Regions from separate parts of the uncultured Maricaulis sp. genome, predicted to be linked through region 1. Evidence: predicted binding sites of a transcription regulator. Region 1 holds the regulator's gene; each other region holds the start of a gene.
What was found. Region 1 encodes LexA, which represses DNA repair genes until DNA is damaged. Its sites were predicted from a motif close to ATGTTCCNCTTGTGTTCC; they were not measured.
Positions count from the first base shown of each region.

Region 2: uvrA (excinuclease ABC subunit UvrA) is a predicted target of LexA. The motif match lies at 2,506-2,523, and genes of this name have one in related genera.
Region 3: rdgB (RdgB/HAM1 family non-canonical purine NTP pyrophosphatase) is a predicted target of LexA. The motif match lies at 2,235-2,252, and genes of this name have one in related genera.
Region 4: AAC029_RS10530 (ROK family protein) is a predicted target of LexA. The motif match lies at 2,731-2,748, and genes of this name have one in related genera.

Region 1 covers NZ_CAXBGE010000008.1:21,458-26,373, reverse strand. Annotated here, with positions in the region: gene gltX (glutamate--tRNA ligase) at 1-431, opposite strand, end outside; gene AAC029_RS09885 (ComEC/Rec2 family competence protein) at 524-2,617, shown strand; gene lexA (transcriptional repressor LexA) at 2,987-3,691, opposite strand; gene trpC (indole-3-glycerol phosphate synthase TrpC) at 3,781-4,605, opposite strand; gene trpD (anthranilate phosphoribosyltransferase) at 4,607-4,916, opposite strand, start outside.
Region 2 covers NZ_CAXBGE010000007.1:93,399-98,314, forward strand. Annotated here, with positions in the region: gene AAC029_RS09215 (NAD(P)H-binding protein) at 1-1,184, opposite strand, end outside; gene AAC029_RS09220 (hypothetical protein) at 1,247-1,939, opposite strand; gene ssb (single-stranded DNA-binding protein) at 1,977-2,456, opposite strand; gene uvrA (excinuclease ABC subunit UvrA) at 2,754-4,916, shown strand, end outside.
Region 3 covers NZ_CAXBGE010000006.1:220,277-225,192, reverse strand. Annotated here, with positions in the region: gene AAC029_RS08745 (penicillin-binding protein activator) at 1-323, shown strand, start outside; gene hemW (radical SAM family heme chaperone HemW) at 327-1,484, opposite strand; gene rdgB (RdgB/HAM1 family non-canonical purine NTP pyrophosphatase) at 1,481-2,077, opposite strand; gene AAC029_RS08730 (DUF2975 domain-containing protein) at 2,451-3,005, shown strand; gene AAC029_RS08725 (helix-turn-helix transcriptional regulator) at 3,021-3,257, shown strand; gene AAC029_RS08720 (alpha/beta hydrolase-fold protein) at 3,553-4,734, shown strand; gene rph (ribonuclease PH) at 4,731-4,916, opposite strand, start outside.
Region 4 covers NZ_CAXBGE010000008.1:176,485-181,400, reverse strand. Annotated here, with positions in the region: gene AAC029_RS10540 (RidA family protein) at 1-439, opposite strand, end outside; gene AAC029_RS10535 (DNA polymerase IV) at 498-1,775, opposite strand; gene AAC029_RS10530 (ROK family protein) at 1,772-2,686, opposite strand; gene AAC029_RS10525 (response regulator) at 2,878-3,243, shown strand; gene AAC029_RS10520 (PleD family two-component system response regulator) at 3,255-4,619, shown strand; gene rpmG (50S ribosomal protein L33) at 4,732-4,899, opposite strand.

The DNA of each region.
Region 1 (4,916 bases):
ACGGTGAACGCAGCGTCTGCCGGCGCGTCGGCCGGGTCGCGATCACGCCAGGGCGAGCGCAGGGCGCGGCCCTGGTCGAAGGCGGCGGCGCGCAGGGCATCGACTTCATCGGCGGTGCAATAGCAACGGAAAGCATGGCCAGACTCAACCATTTGGTGTGCGATCTCGACATGCCTGCTGGCGCGGTTATATTGCGAGACGACATCGCCATCCCAGTCGAGGCCAAGCCAGCTGAGCCCGTCCTGGATGGCGTCAATCGCCGGCTGGGTCGAGCGCGCCCGGTCGGTATCTTCGATGCGCAGCAGGAATTGACCGCCATGATGACGCGCGAACAGCCAGTTGAACAAGGCCGTCCTGGCGCCGCCAATATGCAGAAAGCCCGTGGGCGAGGGGGCGAAGCGCGTGCGGACGATGTGATCAGTGTGTTGCATGTGCGAGATAATGCTGCGCTGCAAGAGGGAGTGAGTTTGTTAGCATGATTAGCGGCGGTGGCGATAGGGGTTAGCAGGGAGGTTGTCGGCCAATGCGCCAGCGTCAGACCGGGCTGCCCGGCCAGACTTTCGGCCCCGAACAGCTGTTTGTGCCGCTATTTGTCATGGCTGGCCGCCCCGCTATTGTGACTGCGCTGGGCTTTGCCACCGGTAGTGCGCTGTATTTTTCGCTGCCCGCCGAGCCCTCGAATCCGTGGGTACTGGGCTTGGCCGCGATCACCTTGACCGGTTGGCTGGTAGTGCGCGCCGGGCGCCGCGGTGGGACGGTGGCCTTGGCTCTGCTTTGCCTGTTCGCCCTGACCTGCGGCTTTGCCCGGGCGCAATATCGTAGCCAAGCTCTGGCGGCCGGGCCCGTTGCGGCCCTCTCGCTGGGACGGCCAGCGACCATCACCGGCTGGGTGGAAGCCATCGAGCGCAACGGCTCTGGCCGGACCCGGCTTTCCATCCGTCTGCCGCATCCGGGCGGTGCGCCGGTGCGGCGTGTACGGGTCTTGGCCAATCCGCACGGGTTTGAACCGGGGGATCCAATCAGTATTCGCGCCGTGGTGGATCGTCCGCGCCGCGCGCCGGTACCGGGCAGTTATGATTTCCGCTTCAACGCCTATTTCTCCGGCATCGCCGCCAGCGGTTACGCGATTGCCGCGCCGGAGGCTGGGCCAGAGCCCGGCCAAGACGCGCCCGCCCGTGCGATTGCGCGCTGGCGCTGGCATATCGCGGAGCATTTGCGCCAGCGACTGCCGGGTCGCAATGGCGCCATGGCCGCAGCGCTGCTGACCGGCGACCGCTCTGGACTGGCGCCTGGGGTCAGCGCGACACTGCGGGCTGCAGGGCTTGGGCATACCCTGGCGATTTCGGGCATGCATATGGCACTGCTGGCGGGCGGCGTGTTTCTGGCGCTGCGCTTTGGTCTCGCCGCAATCACACCGTGGGCGAGGCGGTTTGACGCGGCGATCCCGGCCGCCATCGGGGCCCTGATCGCCGCTGCGGCCTATTTCCTGCTCTCCGGCGGTGCGATCCCGACCCAGCGCGCCTTCCTGATGACGGCCGCCGTCCTGACCGGCCTGGTGGCCGGACGGCGGGCTTTGTCGCTGCACACTTTGGCGTTGGCGATGATTTTCGTGCTCGCGCTGCAGCCTGAGGCAATCCGCGCGGCGGGCTTTCAAATGTCGTTCGCAGCTGTGGCGGCCCTGATCGCCAGTGCCGATCTGTGGCGTCAGAGGCGGCGGCCAGCGGCGCCGATGGATTCCGGACGCAGCGGCGCATTGGCGGCTCTGGGCGGGCTCAGCCTGACCAGCCTGATCGCGGGGCTGGCGACTGCGGGCTTTGCGGCCTTTCATTTCCATCGCATCGCCGGCTTTGGCCTGTTCGGCAATTGGCTCGCCATGCCGGTTTTCACTTTCATCGTCATGCCGGCCGGCGTGGTGGCGCTGTGTCTGATGCCGTTCGGGCTCGACCAGCCAGCGCTGTGGGCGATGAGCTGGGGCCTCGATGTGATGTTTGCGGTCGCCGACCGCGTTGCTGCTGCGCCGGGCGCTCTGCAGCCCGTCATCGCCGCGCCCGGCTGGATCTTGCCGCTCTATGCCTGCGGCTTCGTGACACTGCTGCTCGGCCGCGGTCTGGTGCGCGGTGGTGGCGCCGCGCTGGCGCTTGTGGCGCTGACCCTGTGGAGCCTGACACCGGCGCCTGACTTGTTCATCTCCGAAGACGGCATCGTCGTGGCACAGGCCCCTGATGACCCTAGTCACTGGACTGCCAGCTCAATCCGGCGCGGCCGCTTTGCCGTCACGGTCTTTCTCGAACAGCGCGCCGCCCGGAGCGCTGTGAGCACCACCACCACTCTGCACTGCGATGATCTCGGCTGCAGCGGTCAGGCACCGGGCTTGAATTATGCCGTGCTTAGCTCGGCCGAAGACTGGGCGGTGGATTGTGAGCGCGCGGCGCTGGTTGTGCTGACGGTGGAAATGCCATCCTGGCTCAAACCGCACTGCCACGCCCTGGTGATCGATCGCGAATTCCTGCGGCAACGCGGCGGAACGCTGATCTGGACCCGTGACGGCGCGATTGTGCGGACGCAGAGCGTTTCGGCGCCAAATGGTGACCGTCCTTGGGAGCTCAATGCGCGTTGAGCGCGGGCGTCCGCCGCCCCCATCGAGCCTGCTGCGCCTTCGGCTGTGCAGGCCCACTTCCCCCGCGCTGCGGGGGAAGAAAGCTTGGCGGTGAATGGGAAGGCCTACGGCCTGCATGCCCGCTTTCCTCCTCGGTTTACCGGGGAGGGGGACCGTCCGTTGCCGAAGGCAAAGGATGGTGGAGGTGCCGCGCGGCAGCGCGGGGATTACACCCATCGCAGCAGCAGGATTCGTGGCCTCCATCTACCCTACACCGCCTTTGGCGCCGCACGCCCACACCACTGTCGCTTCGCCATGGGTTGCGCAAGACCGCGTCCCCCCACTCTGCAGGAGAAGAAGGCGCGAAACTTCAGCCCGGCATATTCCGCCCTAGTGGTAGCGGCGGATCAGGCCGACCAGCCGGCCTTGGACCTTGACCCGATCGGGGCCGAAGATCCGTGTCTCATAGGCGGGATTGGCGGCTTCCAGGGCGATGGAGCCGCCCTTTTTGCGCAGGCGTTTCAAAGTGGCTTCTTCGTCATCGACCAGGGCGACGACAATCTCGCCGCTCTCCGCCGACTGGCCGCGCCGGATCAGCACGATATCGCCATCGAGAATGCCCGCTTCGATCATCGAATCGCCATTGACCTCGAGGGCGAAATGCTCGCCGCCGCGCACCATGTCGGCGGGGAAGGCGAGGCGGTCGGTCTCGTGCTGGATGGCGGCGATGGGCACACCGGCGGCAATGCGGCCGAGCAGCGGGATCTCGACCGAGGCTTCCGGCGAATTCTCGTCGCTGGAACGCTTGAAATTGGCCCGCACGACATTGGCGCCCAGATCGGCATCGCTATCGAGCGCTTCATCGACTGTGGCTGCTGCGGATTCCGGCAGTTTGAGCACTTCGAGCGCCCGGGCGCGGTGGGCGAGGCGGCGAATGAAGCCGCGCTCCTCCAGCGCCGTGATCAGGCGGTGAACACCCGACTTCGAAGCCAATTGCAGCTCCGTCTTCATTTCGTCGAAGGAGGGCGAGACGCCGGTATCCTTGATCCGGTTATGGATCAGAAGCAGTAGCTCGTGCTGTTTACGGGTGAGCAAGTCAGCCCCCTTTGATGAATACGGCGCGAAGGCCGTAAGGAACAAATCAGGAATATGCCTGTTTGTTCTACAAAGGTTCCCGATTCAGGTCAAGCGCGCTCTTGCCAGGCCATCAGGGCGCGCGTAGCAGCAGCGACATCGTCCTGCCGCATCAGGCTTTCCCCGACCAGTAGGGCGCGGGCACCGGCGGCGTGGAGGCGTGCGGCATCGCTCGCCGTGAAAACGCCGCTCTCGCCGACCAGCAGCGCATCTCCCTCCACCATCGGCGCCAGTGATTCGAAGGTCGCCAGCGAGGTCTCGAAGGTGCGCAGATTGCGGTTGTTGATGCCGATCATCGGCGCTTTCAGGGCGAGGGCGCGCTCCATCTCGGCGGCGTCATGCACTTCGACCAACACATCGAGCGACCAGCGTGCCGCCTCCTCGATCAGGGCCCGGGCGGTGGCATTATCGACGGCGGCGAGGATAACCAGGACCGCGTCCGCCCCCAGCGCACGCGCCTCGGCGACCTGATAGGCGTCATACATGAAGTCCTTGCGCAGGACCGGCAGGTTGCAGGCGTCGCGCGCGGCGACGAGAAAACTGTCGGCGCCCTGAAAGCTCGGCCCGTCGGTCAGCACGGAGAGGCAGATCGCGCCGCCGGCCTGATAGGCGCGCGACAATGCCGGTGGGTCGAAGTCGGCCCGGATCAGACCTTTCGACGGGCTGGCCTTCTTGATCTCCGCGATCAGGCCGAGCCCATCGCTGGCCGCGGCGCCTTTGAGTGCCGCGAGAAACCCACGCACCGGCGAGGCGTCAGACGCCTGCGCCGCGACCTCGGCATAGGAGCGCTTGGCCTTGCAGGCCGCGATATGCTCGAGCTTGTAAGCGCCAATCCGCGCCAGAGTGTCTGGGACGATGCTTGTATGGGCGCTCATCTCAAGCCTCGCCGCGCGAGATCGCGGCCATGCGCGCCAGCGCCGTGCGGGCGCGTCCGTCATCGATCGCGGCGGCTGCCAGTTGAGCGCCTTCGGCCAGCGTTTTTACCTGACCCGACAGGATCAGGGCGGCGCCGGCATTGAGCAGAACGATATCGCGAAAAGCCCCGGCCTCGCCGTCGAGCAGGCGAATTATGGCGGCGGCATTATGCTCCGGATCGCCGCCCTTGAGGTCAGCCTCGGTCGCGCGGGCGATGCCGGCATCCTCGGGCGTGACGACATAGGTGGTGATCTGGCCATCGCGCAGCTCG
Region 2 (4,916 bases), on a different contig from region 1:
GTCGCGATATAGGCGAAAGTGCCAGCGATCATGATCGCGGCGACCCAGCGCACCCGCCACTTGGCCAGCATCGCCAGACCGAGGGCGAGATCAAAGGCCGAGCCGAACCAGAGCAAAAAGGTCTGCATCGCCGGCTCATAACCAGCCGCCTGCAGCACCGAATAGGCATCGCCGCGGGCAATCGTCAGCGAGAGAATCCCTGTCGCCAGCCAGTAGAGGCCCAAAACCCAGCGCGCGACGGGTCGGGCAAAGCCGAGCCTCGCGTGCCAGCGATCCTGCAGCCCGGCCGGGGCGCTGGCGAGATAGTCATCAAAGCCGCGCGGTGTTGCGCCCGTCGCGGCGAGCCAGGCGGATGGATCGCCCTCGACATCGAAATCGAGCTGTTTCAGCGCCGTCGTCCGCATCGAGGTGCGTACGCCGATCCAGCCCAGTGCATCGCCGAAACCAAAGGCCAGGGCGGCCAGCCAGCGCGGGAGGTGCCAGATCCGCGTGTCGCCAAAGCCGAGCCACCGGCGGTAGCTGCGCACCAATTCATCCATCGAAACGCGTTGCGGTCCGCCGACATCCCAGCTGACCTGAGACGGCGCGTCCGTCTGCAGCAGATCGCTGACTGCCGCGCTCAAATCCTCGACGCCAATCGGACGGAAGATCTGGCTGCCGCCAACCAGCGGCGTGACGAAGGGAATGCCGCACAGCGCCCGGACCAGCGCCGTGCCGCCATAGACATTGCGCGCGACCACCAGCGACGGGCGCAGGATAACCCAGTCGAGATCAAGCGCCTTCAGTGCCGCCTCGCCATCCTGCTTGTCACGGGCATAGGCCGAGCCGGAGGCCTTATCGGCCCCGACCGCCGAAATATGGATCACCCGTCTCACCCCGGCTTGCTCGCAGGCGGCAAACAGAGCAGCGGCGCCATCGACATGGGCGGCGCGGCTATTATCGCCGAGCCCGTCCTGCAGCACGCCAACGCAATTGATCACCGCATCAATGCCGGTCAGACGCGGGAGCCAGTCGGCGGCGCTGTCGTGGCGAAAATCACAGGCGATCCAGTTGATGTCGGGAGCCAAGCGGCGGGCCTGATCGATGCCGCGACCGGCGGCAGTGATGGAATGGTCCTGACTGTGCAGATGGGCCGCCAGATGCGAGCCGATAAAACCCGAGGCGCCAGCGATAAGGATATGCATGACCGCCCACTCCCCCTCAGCGCCGGATCAGCCGCGGCCTGGGGCCGCGCCTGCCACGACGCTCACTGTTCCTGCGCGAGTTGGCCTTCGCGGACCCGAGCGAGATTATCGCTCATATTATGGGTGATCGCAGTTCGCAGGGCGGGCCAGACGCCCTCGACCTTGAGCCATTCGGCACCGGGCATATCGGCATTGTTGATAGCCGCATAATAGGCGGAATTGCCATAGGAGCATGCCCACCAGGGCGAAGCTTGGCCGGTAAAGACCTCACCGGATTCGATCACGCCGCGCAACGCAGCTTCCATCCGCGCCGTATCCGAATTCATCAATGCCGTCACCGCAGGCCCGGCCTGTTGAGAGGAGGCGGTGACAACAGCCAGTGCGGTCGAATCGATGCAACGCGAGGCGTCGTAAATCGTCCGGGCGCGTCCGAGGAAATAGGCTTGCAGGGCACGGTCGGGATCTGTCTCCACTGTCAGGCGCGCGACCTCGAACAGGAAAATCGGCGGATTGATGTCGCGCCGCTGCCATAATTGATCGGCGATGGCCGAGCCCCGGTCCGCATCGGCGCCGTGCAATGTCGCCAAGGTCACCAGCACATCGCCCCATGCCGCGTCGCCAACAACAAATTGGGACTCGGTGCCTTCGTCCGGAACCGTCATGATCGCGGGATGACGCATATTGGCGTCTTCGCCCTGCGCCCAAGCTGGTGTCGCCAGCATGAGCCAAGCCAGGACCATTATTGAATTACGCATCATCGACTCCTCGCCCCCCGGCCGCGTCCCGTACCGATCAGAACGGAATTTCATCATCCATATCGGCGCTGCGGAAATCTTCCTTCGGCGCATCGACCGAGCGCTGCGGCGTACGCTCGCTGGAGTCGAAGCTGCCGCCACCGCCGCCATAGGAACCGCCCTCGCCCTTGCTGTCGAGCATTTGCAATTCGCCGCGGTATTTCTGCAGCACGATCTCGGTATTGTATTTGTCGACGCCGTTCTGGTCGGTCCATTTGCGGGTCTGCAGCGCGCCCTCGATATAAACCTTGGCGCCCTTCTTCAGATAATTCTCGGCGACCTTGGCGAGCTGGTCGTTGAAGATGACGACGCTATGCCATTCGGTCTTCTCGCGGCGCTCGCCGGAGGTCTTGTCGCGCCAGCTTTCCGAGGTCGCGATCCGCAGATTGCACACCGGATCGCCATTCGGCAGACGCCGGGTCTCCGGATCCTTGCCCAGATTGCCCACCAGAATGACCTTGTTCACAGATCCCGCCATCGCCCATTCTCCATGTTTTTGTGTTGCACGGCTTGTGCGCCGAGCCAATTTGTTCACATTATGTTCCACGGGTCAATTGTGCCCGCGAGTCGGGGGGATTTGAACGGAGTGTTGCAGCAGAGTCCAGTGAGGCGCGCGGCGAGCTGTGGATGGAACACAGGCCTCATGCTTGCCGACACCGACTTCCTGCCTACATGGTGTCAGCAGACCCGCATCTCGCGGCTGGACGAGCCACCGCTTGTTCTCTAAATGTTCAGCAGAAATCCCGCCCGCGACTCGGCAGACGAAAGACATTTCATGGCCCTCGACACCATCCGCGTGCGCGGTGCGCGCGAACATAATCTCAAGAATGTCTCTGTGGATCTGCCGCGCGACAAGCTGATCGTGTTCACCGGCCTTTCGGGCTCGGGCAAGTCCTCGCTGGCGTTTGACACGATTTATGCCGAGGGGCAGCGGCGCTATGTCGAGAGCCTGTCGGCCTATGCGCGTCAATTTCTCGAATTGATGTCGAAGCCGGACATGGATTCGATCGAGGGCCTGTCGCCGGCGATTTCGATTGAGCAGAAGACGACCTCGAAAAATCCGCGCTCCACGGTCGGCACCGTCACCGAAATCTATGATTACATGCGCCTGTTATGGGCCCGCGTCGGTGTGCCCTATTCGCCGGCGACCGGCCTGCCGATCCGCTCCCAGACTGTCAGCCAGATGGTCGACAAGCTGATGGCGCTGGATGACGGCGCGCGGCTCTATCTGCTGGCGCCCGTGGTGCGCGGCCGCAAGGGCGAATACCGCAAGGAATTCGCTGAGTGGCTGAAGGCTGGCTTCCAGCGCGTCAAGGTGAATGGCGAATTCTACACGCTCGAGGAAGCGCCCGTTCTCGACAAGAAATTCAAGCACGATATCGATGTCGTGGTTGACCGGCTGGTGATCAAGCCGGGCCTGGAAGACCGCCTCGCCGACAGTCTGGAAACCGCGCTGCGGCTGGCCGATGGTCTGGCGGTCGCCGAATTTGCCGACAAGAGCGACGATGACAGCCCGGCCGAGCGGCTGATCTTCTCGCAGAAATTCGCCTGCCCGGTCTCCGGCTTCACCATTGCCGAGATCGAACCGCGCCTCTTTTCGTTCAACAATCCCTTCGGTGCCTGCCCGGCCTGTGACGGGCTCGGCCAGTCGCTCAAATTCGACGAGGACCTCGTCGCCCCCGATCGCGACAAATCCCTGACCAATGGCGCCATCGCGCCCTGGAGCCGCGCCACATCCAAGCTCTACCAGCAGACGCTGCAGGCGCTGGCGACGCATTTCGGCGGCGATATGTTCAAGCCATGGCGCGAATTGCCGGAGGATTTCCGCAAGGTCATCCTCTACGGCACCAAGGACGACATCACTTTCGTCTATGAGGACGGCCTGCGGAAGTTCGAGACCAAGAAGCCGTTCGAAGGCGTCATCCCCAATCTGGAACGACGCTGGCGTGAGACCGATTCAAGCTGGGTGCGCGAAGATTTGGGCCGCTTCCAGTCGTCCCAGCCCTGCGAGACCTGCCATGGCCGCCGGCTCAAGCCGGAAGCTCTGTGCGTCAAGATCGCCGACCATGACATCGCCCAAGCCGGCACCATGCCGATCCAGGTGGCGCGCGACTGGTTTGGCACGCTCGAGGCGGGCATGTCGCCGAAGGACCAGCAGATCGCCGAACGCATCCTGAAGGAAATCCGCGAGCGGCTGAAATTCCTCGTCGATGTCGGGCTGGACTATCTCACCCTGGATCGCGCCTCGGGCACCTTGTCGGGCGGCGAGAGCCAGCGCATCCGCCTGGCCAGCCAGATCGGCTCGGGGCTGACCGGCGTGCTGTATGTCCTCGACGAGCCCTCCATCGGCCTGCACCAGCGCGACAATTCACGCCTGCTGGAAAGCCTGCGCGGGCTGCGTGATCTGGGCAATACGGTGATCATTGTCGAGCATGACGAGGAGGCCATCCTGACGGCCGATCATGTCGTTGACCTTGGCCCCGCTGCCGGCGTTCATGGCGGCGAAATCATCGCCGAAGGCCTGCCCGCCGATATTCTCGCCAGCGAGGCGAGCCTGACCGGCCAGTATTTACGCGGCACACGGCGGATCGAGATCCCGGTCAAGCGGCGCAAGATCAACAAGAAACGCGTCGTGCGAGTCGTTGATGCGACGGGCAATAATCTCAAGAACATCTCGGCCGATTTCCCGCTTGGCGTCATGACTTGCGTCACCGGTGTCTCCGGCGGCGGCAAGTCGACCCTGACGATTGAAACCCTCTACAAGGCCGCCGCCCGCAAGCTCAACAAGGCCCAGACCGTACCGGGCCCGCATGAGCGCGTTGAGGGGCTGGATCAGCTCGACAAGATCATCGATATCGACCAATCGCCGATCGGACGCACGCCGCGCTCCAATCCGGCCACCTATACCGGCGCCTTCACCCCGATCCGCGAATGGTTC
Region 3 (4,916 bases), on a different contig from region 1:
ATGGTGGCTGGTTTGCCGGGCCCGACCGGGCCTCGCATGAGCGGTTCGAACAATCCTATGAAGCGGCCTATGGCAGTGAAGCCTCGAATATCGCCAGCCTCGGCTATGACGCACTCGCCCTGGCGGCGCATCTGGAAGGCGGCGAGCTTGGCTTCAGCCGCGAGGCGATCGAAGATCCGGAAGGCTATCTCGGCGTCGACGGCCTGTTCCGTTTCGCCCATTCGGGCCTGATCGAACGCGGGCTGGCGATCTATGAAGTCCAATCGCGCAGTTTCCGGGAAGTCGAACCGGCACCGCTGACCTTCGATCCGCTGGCCTATTAAGCGCTAGGACTCGTCGGGCACCAGCTCGCCGGAAATCCGGTCGGCAAAAATGCGGCCGGCCGGCAAGAGCCGAACCCGGCCGCCAATCTGTTCGACCAGACCTTGCCCGCTCAGCCGTGTTAGCGCGTCCAGATCAACCGACAGACCGGTCTTGCGCTGCAGTACGTCCAGATCGAGCCCGTCCCACAGGCGCATGCCCATCAGGATGCGCTCAGCGCGCTCCTCGCTGGCGCTGAGCGCTTCAAGACTGACCAGCCCGCTGCCGCTCTGGGCCACGGCATCGAGATAGGCTTTCGGCTGCGCCTTGGCTTCGCAGGCCTGACGCCCGACTTCGAGGGCCGCGCCAATGCGGCCATGTGCACCGGGGCCGACACCGATCCAGTCGCCACCCTCCCAATACAGCCGGTTATGCCGCGACTGATCGGTTGGGGTGCGGGCATGGTTGGAGATTTCATAGGCGGCAAGGCCATGGGCGTCGCAAATTTGGTGAGTCAGTTCGAACAGATCAGCCGCCAAATCTTCCGGACTGTCGAGCTGCTCACCTCGCGCGGCGCGGCGTCCGAAGGCGGTTCGCGCTTCGATGGTGAGCTGATAGGGCGAGATATGGCCGGCACCGAAGGCGAGGATTTCGCGCAGCTCGGCCTCCCAAGAACTCGCTGTCTGGCCGGCGCGGGCATAGATCATGTCGATCGAGACCCGGTCACACACCGCCATCGCGCGCTCAATCGCCCGGCGCGCCAACGGCCCGTCATGATCGCGGCCGAGCTGTTTGAGGGCCGCATCGTCGAGGCTTTGCACCCCGACCGATAGCCGGTTGATCCCGGCAGCAATGAAATCGCCGTAGTGCTCGACATTGTTCGGATTGGCCTCAAGCCCGATCTCGGCGCCCGCATCCAGACCCCAGAGCGCTTCGGCATGGGTGATCAGGCGTTCGATCTGGGTGCCGGTCATCAGAGAGGGCGTGCCGCCACCGAAATGGATACTGGCCAGCGGGCGGGCGCCGGTGCGGGCGCGCCAGTCGGTCATGTCAGCAAGGATCGCATCCAGCAGCGCCTCCTCCTGACCCTTCGGGCGGTAGACGTTGAAATCGCAATAGGGACAGATGCGGGCGCAATAGGGCCAGTGGACATAGAGACCCAGCGCATCGGCGAGAGGGTTCATCGCTCGAATTCCGCCGCCACCAGCGCCGTCAGGGCGCGGCCACGATGGCTCATCGCGCGTTTTTCCGCCGCCGTCATCTCGGCAAAGGTGCGATCCTCTCCCTCTGGCTGGAAAATCGCGTCATAGCCGAAACCGGCCTCACCGCGCGGTGGCCAGACGATCTCGCCCGCCACTTCGCCGCGATAATGCGATATCGCGCCATCTTCGCGGCACAGCGCCACAACGCAGACGAAGCGCGCCGCACGATTTGCGCTGCCGCTCGCCCCCAGCGCGTCGTGCACTCGGGCCATCGCCGTATTGAAGTCGCGCTCGGGCCCGGCCCATCGAGCGGAGAGCACGCCGGGGTCACCGCCGAGCGCATCAACGGCGAGGCCGGAATCATCGGACAGACAGGTCAGCCCGGTGGCCGTCCAGGCAGCCCGCGCCTTCAGCGCCGCATTACCTTCGAATGTCGGCTCGGTTTCATCGGGTTCATCCAGACCAATTTCCGCAGCGCCCTTCAGGGCAATACCGTGGGGCGACAAGATGGCCTCCAACTCTTTGATTTTCCCGGCGTTATGGCTTGCCAGCACCCATGTGTTCCGCTCCGTCATCGCCCATTCCTTACAGATGTTTTATCGGCTTTCGAGAAATTAATATCGAAAAACGATATTTTTTACTTGCGTCTATTCCGGTTCGCGTTTATCGATAATCAACAAGGACGGGAGACATCGTCCTCGCAGCAGAAATGACAACGGTAATGGTTTCGATTCAACACAAAGGAAACAGTGAGATGGTCAGGTCCGACAATTCCGGCTTTCGTATGTTCGCATCAATCGCGATTAATATGGTGCTTCTGATTTCAGTCGCCGCCGGTACGTTCTACGCTATTGCGCCAATGGTCGCGTAATGGTTGACATCAGATGAGGCCGGTCAGGCGGGGAAACCTGCCGCCGGCCCCATCGAGAGACTATGGGAAGGGTGGGCATGAAAGCGCTGGGTCGCGGATCGATTACGTCGGTTCTCAAGATGATACTGAGCGGAGCTTGGTATCTGGGTTGGGCCTTGCTCGCCTTTGCATCGCTCGTTTTGGTGGCAGCAGCCGCCGCCTTCCTGATGGATATTATAGGCTATTCGCCGGGACCTGTGTCGCAGGTATTCGACGCCGTACAGCGGTTGGGATGGATCTATCCCTTCCTGATTGCCGAGATCGTGGCAGCAATGGTCGTCATCGACCGTCTGCGCCGGGTGTTCGCCACCCTGATCGCCGGCGACCCTTTCGTTCCGGAAAATGCGCGCCATCTACAGGTGATCGCGATAGCCATCGCCGCCTATCAGGTGCTGCGGCATCTGACCCAGGGCGCGGTCGCGATGATCCTCACCCTGATGGACATGGACGAGCCGGTAGTCGGTTGTGGGCAACTTGATGTAACACCGAATATCGGCCTTGGTGCCTGGTTCGCGGTGGCAACCCTGCTGGTGTTTGCCGAAGTGTTCCGCGAAGGTGCGAAAATGCGCCAAGAACAAAAATTGACGATCTAGGGGGGAGCGCCAGATATGCCTATTCGCGTCACCCTTGATCGAATGCTGCTGGAGCGTCGCATGTCGCTCACCGAGCTGTGCGATCGCGTCGGAATCACGATGGCCAACCTGTCCATCCTCAAGACAGGCAAGGCCAAGGCCGTCCGCTTCTCAACCCTGGAGGCGCTGTGCCGCGAACTGGGGTGTCAGCCGGGTGACCTGTTGTCGTTCGACGATGAAGACGAGGAAGACAGTCGCGACGGCGCACGTTAAGCGCCCGAATTGTCACTGAAATTCGCCCACCTTATGTGTGGGTGGATCAGACGGCGGGAGTGGGCCTGCACGGTACGCCCCTTCCCAAGAGAGTCCGAGCGGGCCGTTTCCAGCCCCCCAGCGCACTCCCGCCGTCTGCCTATATTCTGAATTTGCGTCGCCCGAAGACGTCACCATCTCCAAGGATAGCGGGATTAACCCACTCGGCAAGTCACCCTGCACGCGCGGCAACGCCACCCTTTGGTCACAATTGCCTCATTAAGTAACCCAAGGGTGTTTTACTGGGGGTGTCATTTTGTTTCGAGCACTGGCGATTTCGATCCTGTTCACGACCGCAGCTGCAAGCGCGGATGAGCCGATTCCCCGGGCCGACGACACGGCGGCCTGCGAAGACAACACCGCGCACTTCTGCAGAATCGCTGACGGCGTCTCCCTGGCCGACGCGCTGGAGTACCTGAGCGACGCCGATACGGCCTACTGGACTGAGGGCGAGACCATCGTCATCGCCGCCCGGCGCCCAGCCGGCGGCGAACCCGCCCGCCTCTGCTGCGCCCTGCAGGAATCGCTCGATCTGCTTGATGATGGTCAAATCTGGGGCGCCCGCTTCTGGATCGCCGATCTCGACCAAGCCTTCATCGATATCAATGTCTCGCCCCGGCCCGAAAGCGCGGACGGCGAACCACAAGTCCTGACGTTCCGGGGTGCCAATTCACCGCCGCCACCGCCACAGAGCGCGAGCCTCAATGGCACGCTTGAAGACACCGAACTGGTCAGCGACGCGCTGGCAATGACCCGCACGCTGACCATCTACACCCCGCCAGGCCAGCCGCCGGCACAGGGATGGCCGGTGGTGTATATCGCTGACGGCCGCGCCGTGGCGGGGCTAGCGAATATTGCGGACGCGCTCATCATGAGTGGCGAGATCACCCCGGTCCTGCTTGTCGGGCTCTGGAATGCTCCCGCGCCGCCGACACCGCCGGTGGACTTTTCCTTCAGCACCGACTCACGGTCCCAGGAATATCTCTGGGGCGTCGATCCCGACCGCTTCCAGGCGCATCAAGACTTCCTGATGAGCGAGGTCATTCCGCTGACCGTGCGCGATTACCACGCGACGCAAAACCGGGATCAGCGGATGGTGTTTGGCTTCTCCAGTGGTGCCGCCTGGGCCTTGACGACGGCCCTGCTCCATCCCGATCAATTCGGCTATGTCACGGGGGCCTCATTCGGCTGGCAGCGCGCCATGACGGCAGCGGCGGCCAGCGCCGGAAGCCCGGCCTTCTATCTCAGCGGAGGCGAACTCGAGCCCGGGTTTCTGCGCGACAGCCAAAACGCCGCCGAGACTCTCTCAGCCGCCGGCGCCGAGGCTCATTTTCAGCGCTTCGTATCGGGGCATACATATCTGGCGTTCAGCCGGCAATTCGCGACGGGTCTCATGGCGGCCTTTCCAGCCACTCCGGGACCCGCCTCCGAGCCTTAGCGCTTGAGCGCTGCCAATTGCAGCGTTCCCAGATCGGCCACACCGGCCCGGGCGAGCGCAAACAATTCCTCGAACGCCGTTTCCGGAATCGGACGATCTTCTGCCGTCGCCTGGATTTCGACGATCCCGCCATTGGGTGTCAGGACAAAATTCGCATCGGCTTCGGCGCGGCGATCCTCTTC
Region 4 (4,916 bases), 160 kb from region 1:
CGATCTCGACCGCTGCGCCGAGCGGCAGGACCGGGCAGGATACGGCCGAGCGCGCATGACGTCCGGCATCGCCGAACACCGCGACCATCAGGTCGGAACAACCATTGATCACTTGCGGGATGTCGGTGAAGCCCGGCACGGCCGCGACGAAACCGCCCAGCTTGACGACGCGTTTCAGCCGCGCCAGATCGCCGCCACAGGCGGCTTTGAGCTGGGCGATCAGATTGATCCCGCACAGCCGTGCCGCCGCTTGGCCGGCCGCGACATCCATATCCAGGCCGAGCGTGCCCTTGATCAAGCCGTTAGGCCCGACCGAGACTTGGCCTGAGACATAGACCTGATCGCCGCTTCGCACGAAGGGCACGTAATTGGCGACCGGGGCGACGGGCTCGGGCAGGGTGATGCCCAGTTCGGTCAGGCGTGTTTCGAATGCGGACATGGGAGATCTCCAAGCGGGTTCTGATAGCGGAAATAGGCGAGGACGGACGGCGATGCAATCACTCGCTCCGCTGTGCCTTCGGTTTCAACGCCCGCCCCTTGACCACAGCATCGCCGCCAAACTTGGCCCGCGCCTTGTCCATCGCGCGCTCGGCTGTGGCGCGGCGGATCGCGTTTGGGTCGAGCAGATCGCCGCTATCGCCAACCTGGTCCTGCAGCGTCGAAAATCCGATTCCGATCAAGCGAAAGCGGGTGCCGTCCACTTCGGGCGCGAGCAATTCACGCCCGACCTTGAACAGGGTGTCGGCCAGCTGGCTCGGCTCGTTGAGGGTGCGCCGGCGGGTCCGGCTGCGGAAGTCTGCCGTCTTCAGCTTCAGCGTCACCACCGAGCCGGAGATGGCCTTGGCTTTCATGAGGTCTGCGACTTTGACGCATTGGCGCCAGAGTTGGTCCTCCAGCGCTTTCAGCTCGGCCAGATCGGTATTGAAAGTCGTTTCCGAGGAGACGCTCTTGCGTTCGCTCTCCGGTTCGACCTTGCGATGGTCTTCGCCGCGCGCCAGACGCGCCAGTCGGTAGCCGAAATCGCCATATCGTTTCGCCATCTCAGCATCGCTGTGACGGCGGATATCATTGAGCGTGCGCAGGCCGTCGCGTTCCAGCTTGGCCGCAAAGGCCGGCCCGACGCCATAAATCGAGCGCACCGGGCGCGGCCCGAGAAAATCCATCGCCTCGGCCTCACCGATCACCGCAAACCCGTCCGGCTTGTCGAGGTCGGAGGCGGTCTTGGCGAGGAATTTGTTGAAGGACAAACCGACCGAAACCGTGATCCCGACCTCGCTCTGAATCCGGCGCTGCAGCCGCAGCAGGGTCAGCACCGGCGGCGCGCCGTGCAGACGTGTTGTGCCGGTCAGGTCGAGAAAAGCCTCGTCAATCGAGAGCGGCTCCACCAGCGGCGTCACATCGCGCATCATCTCGCGGATGCGCCCGCCCTCGCGGGCATATTTGGCGTGGTCACCGCCAATCACGACCGCGTCCGGGCAGGCCTTCAACGCCTTGAACATCGGCATCGCCGAATGCACGCCATACATCCGCGCCACATAGCAGCAGGTCGAGACAACGCCGCGCTGGCGGCCACCGATAATCACCGGCTTGTCGATCAGTTCAGGCCTGTCGCGTTTTTCGACGGCGGCGTAGAAGGCGTCGCAATCAATATGGGCAATCGACAGCGTGCCGAGCTCGGCATGAAACAAATGCCGGTGCGAACCGCAGGCCGGGCAGGCATCAACCGGCTTGGCCAGCGGTGTCAGGCAGGCGCGGCAATAGCCCGGATTGCTCATGGTGCCTGTGCCGATTCAACCGGCCACAACCAGGCCGCGCCACGCACGCCGGAACTGTCGCCATGCCGGTGGATGAGGATGCGGGTGCGCACCGTGTCAGAGAACAGGAAATCGGGCAGGCGTACCGTGACCCGCTGTGCCAGGCCCGGCGCGTTTGAAACGCCGCCGCCGAGCACAACGACGTCGGCGTCGAGAATGTTGAGCACGCTGGCAATCCCGCGCGCCAGCCGGTCGCCATGCAGATCGACGGTGAGGCGCGCCGGGGCATCGCCCGATTCGGCGGCCGCGAAGATCTCAGCCGCGCTCAGCGTGCCTCCATTGCGGCTGGCATGGTCGCGCGCAAGGCCGGGTCCGGAGAGCCAGGTTTCGTGACAACCTGACTGGCCGCACCAGCAGGGCGCTGCGGGCTCATCTGATTCGTTTGGCCAGGGCAGTGGATTATGGCCCCATTCGCCGGCAATGCCCTGGGCACCGCGCAATAATTGCCCGTCGATAGCAATGCCGCCGCCAACCCCGGTTCCCAGGATGATCCCGAACACGATCCCGGCACCTTCACCGGCCCCATCGACGGCTTCGGAGAGGGTGAAACAATCGGCATCATTGGCCAGCCGCACCGGGCGGGCGAGCGCCCCCTCGATATCGCGCGCGAATGGCTCGCCATTGAGCCAGATCGAATTGGCGTTGCGCATCAATCCGGTAGCGGGGCTGATTGAACCGGGGTGACCGATCCCGACGCGGGCGCCCTTGCCATGTTCGCGCTCGATCGCGGCCACCAGATCGGCGATGGCCTTGAGGCAGCCGCGATAGGTTTGCGGTGCCGGAACGCGCAGCCGTTCGACGATCGCACCTGCGGGGTCCATCGCGATGGCTTCGATTTTCGTACCACCAAGGTCGATGCCGATTCGAATCATGCTTTCGCCACCTTCCGCTGCCGATATACTGGCAATGCTGATATTTGTTCTTATCTTGTTCCTTTTGGCGATGAAAGTGGCCGCTGACTCATTGTTGGTTAAGGAAGATCGGGTTTAGTGCCGATGGGGTTCAACAGGCGCGTTATAAGCGCTCAAACAACGGGAAGCGCGTCATCGACATGCTGCAGGTCATGCCCAAAAAGGTGCTGATTGTCGAAGATAACGAGCTGAACATGAAGCTGTTCAACGATCTGCTCGAGGCTCATGGCTATGAGACCTTGCAGACCAAGGACGGATTCAAGGCCATGGAAATGGCCCGCGAACACCTGCCAGATCTCATCCTGATGGACATTCAATTGCCGGAGGTTTCCGGGCTTGAAGTCACCAAATGGCTGAAGGATGATGAGACGTTGTGCGCGATTCCGATCGTTGCAGTAACGGCGTTTGCGATGAAGGGGGATGAGGAGCGGATTCGGCAGGGGGGCTGCGAAGCCTATCTCTCGAAGCCGATCACGGTCACCACCTTTATCGAGACCGTCCGCCAGTTCCTCGATTAGGAGTCGATGCCATGAGCGCGCGAATCCTGGTCGTCGATGACCAGCCAGCCAATGTCCGTCTGCTTGAGGCCAAGCTGCAGGCCGAGTATTTCGACGTCTGCACCGCTGTGGACGGCTTTGCCGCCATCGAGGTCGCCCGGGTCGAACAGCCCGATTTGATTCTGCTTGATGTCATGATGCCGCGCATGGACGGGTATGAAACCTGCCGCCGGCTCAAACATGACCCGGCCACCCGCCATATCCCCGTTGTGATGGTGACCGCGCTCGATCAGCGCGACGACCGCATTCGTGGCCTGGAATCGGGTGCCGATGATTTTCTTACCAAGCCGATCGATGATGTGACGCTGTTTGCACGGGTGCGCTCGCTCCTGCGTTTGAAAACCGTGCTCGATGAATTGCGCTTTCGCGAATCCAGCGATGCGCTCAACTCGATCATGTCCGAGCCGGTCGGCGATGACGCTGCTGTCGCCCAAGCGATTATCATCAGTGGCGATGTACGCGCCGCCACCCGCTATGCAGCCGCGATGCCGCCGCAGGTGCGTACTCAGGTTGAACTCGATCCTGCCGCTGGTATCGCCGCCGCGCGCAAGAATGCCGATCTTCTGGTGATCGATCTGACCAGCCCGGCGTTTGACGGTCTGCGGCTGTGTGCGCGCATCCGCTCCGATGTTGCGACGCGCCAAATGCCAATCATTGCGGTGCTCAATCCGGGCGATGTCGCCAATGCGGTGCGGGCGCTCGATATTGGCGTCAATGATATCATCCATCGGCCGGTTGATGCTGGCGAGATGATGGCGCGCGTCAGTACGCAATTGCGCCGCAAACGCTATGCCGACCGCTTGCGCAGTCAACTCGATGAGAGCCTGGAAATGGCGATCACCGATCCGTTGACGGGGCTGCACAATCGCCGCTATATCGCGTCCCGCCTTCGCCAGGCCGTCGAGAGCGCCAATAATGGTGGTGCCCCGGTTTCGCTGCTGATCGCCGATATCGATCATTTCAAATCGATCAATGACCGTTTCGGTCATGAGGGCGGCGACCGCGTTTTGCGTAGCTTTGCCGATCGTCTGATGCGCGATCTGCGCGCGCTCGATCTGGCGGCGCGTTATGGCGGTGAGGAATTCGTGATTGTGATGCCGGGTGCCGGTCAAGCCGAAGCCCGGATCGCCTCGGAACGCCTGCGGGCGTCGATCGCTGCCGAGCCCTTCCTGGTCGGTGATGGTCAAACGGCGCCGGTGACGGTCAGTATCGGTTTTGCCCAAGCGCGGGTCGGCGAGGATGCCGATGCACTGCTGCGCCGGGCCGACGAGGCGCTGTACACGGCCAAAGGCGATGGTCGCAATCGCGTCGAAGCGGCGGCCAACGAAGCGGCTTGATCCCGGCTGGCCATGTCCTGAAACGGCCGCCAGAGCGCGGCACAAACACGTAGAAGACCGCAGCGCGTGCTGCGGCCTGATCTACGCTTGGCAAGTCAGACGCAAATTCGTCTTACTTGATTTTGCCTTCTTTGAATTCAACGTGTTTGCGGGCAACCGGGTCGTACTTCTTCAGCACGAGCTTTTCGGTCATGGTGCGCGCATTCTTCTTGGTCACGTAGAAAAATCCCGTGCCAGCCGTGGAGTTCAGGCGGATTTTGATTGTAGTTGGTTTCGCCATGGCTCAGTCGTCCTGAT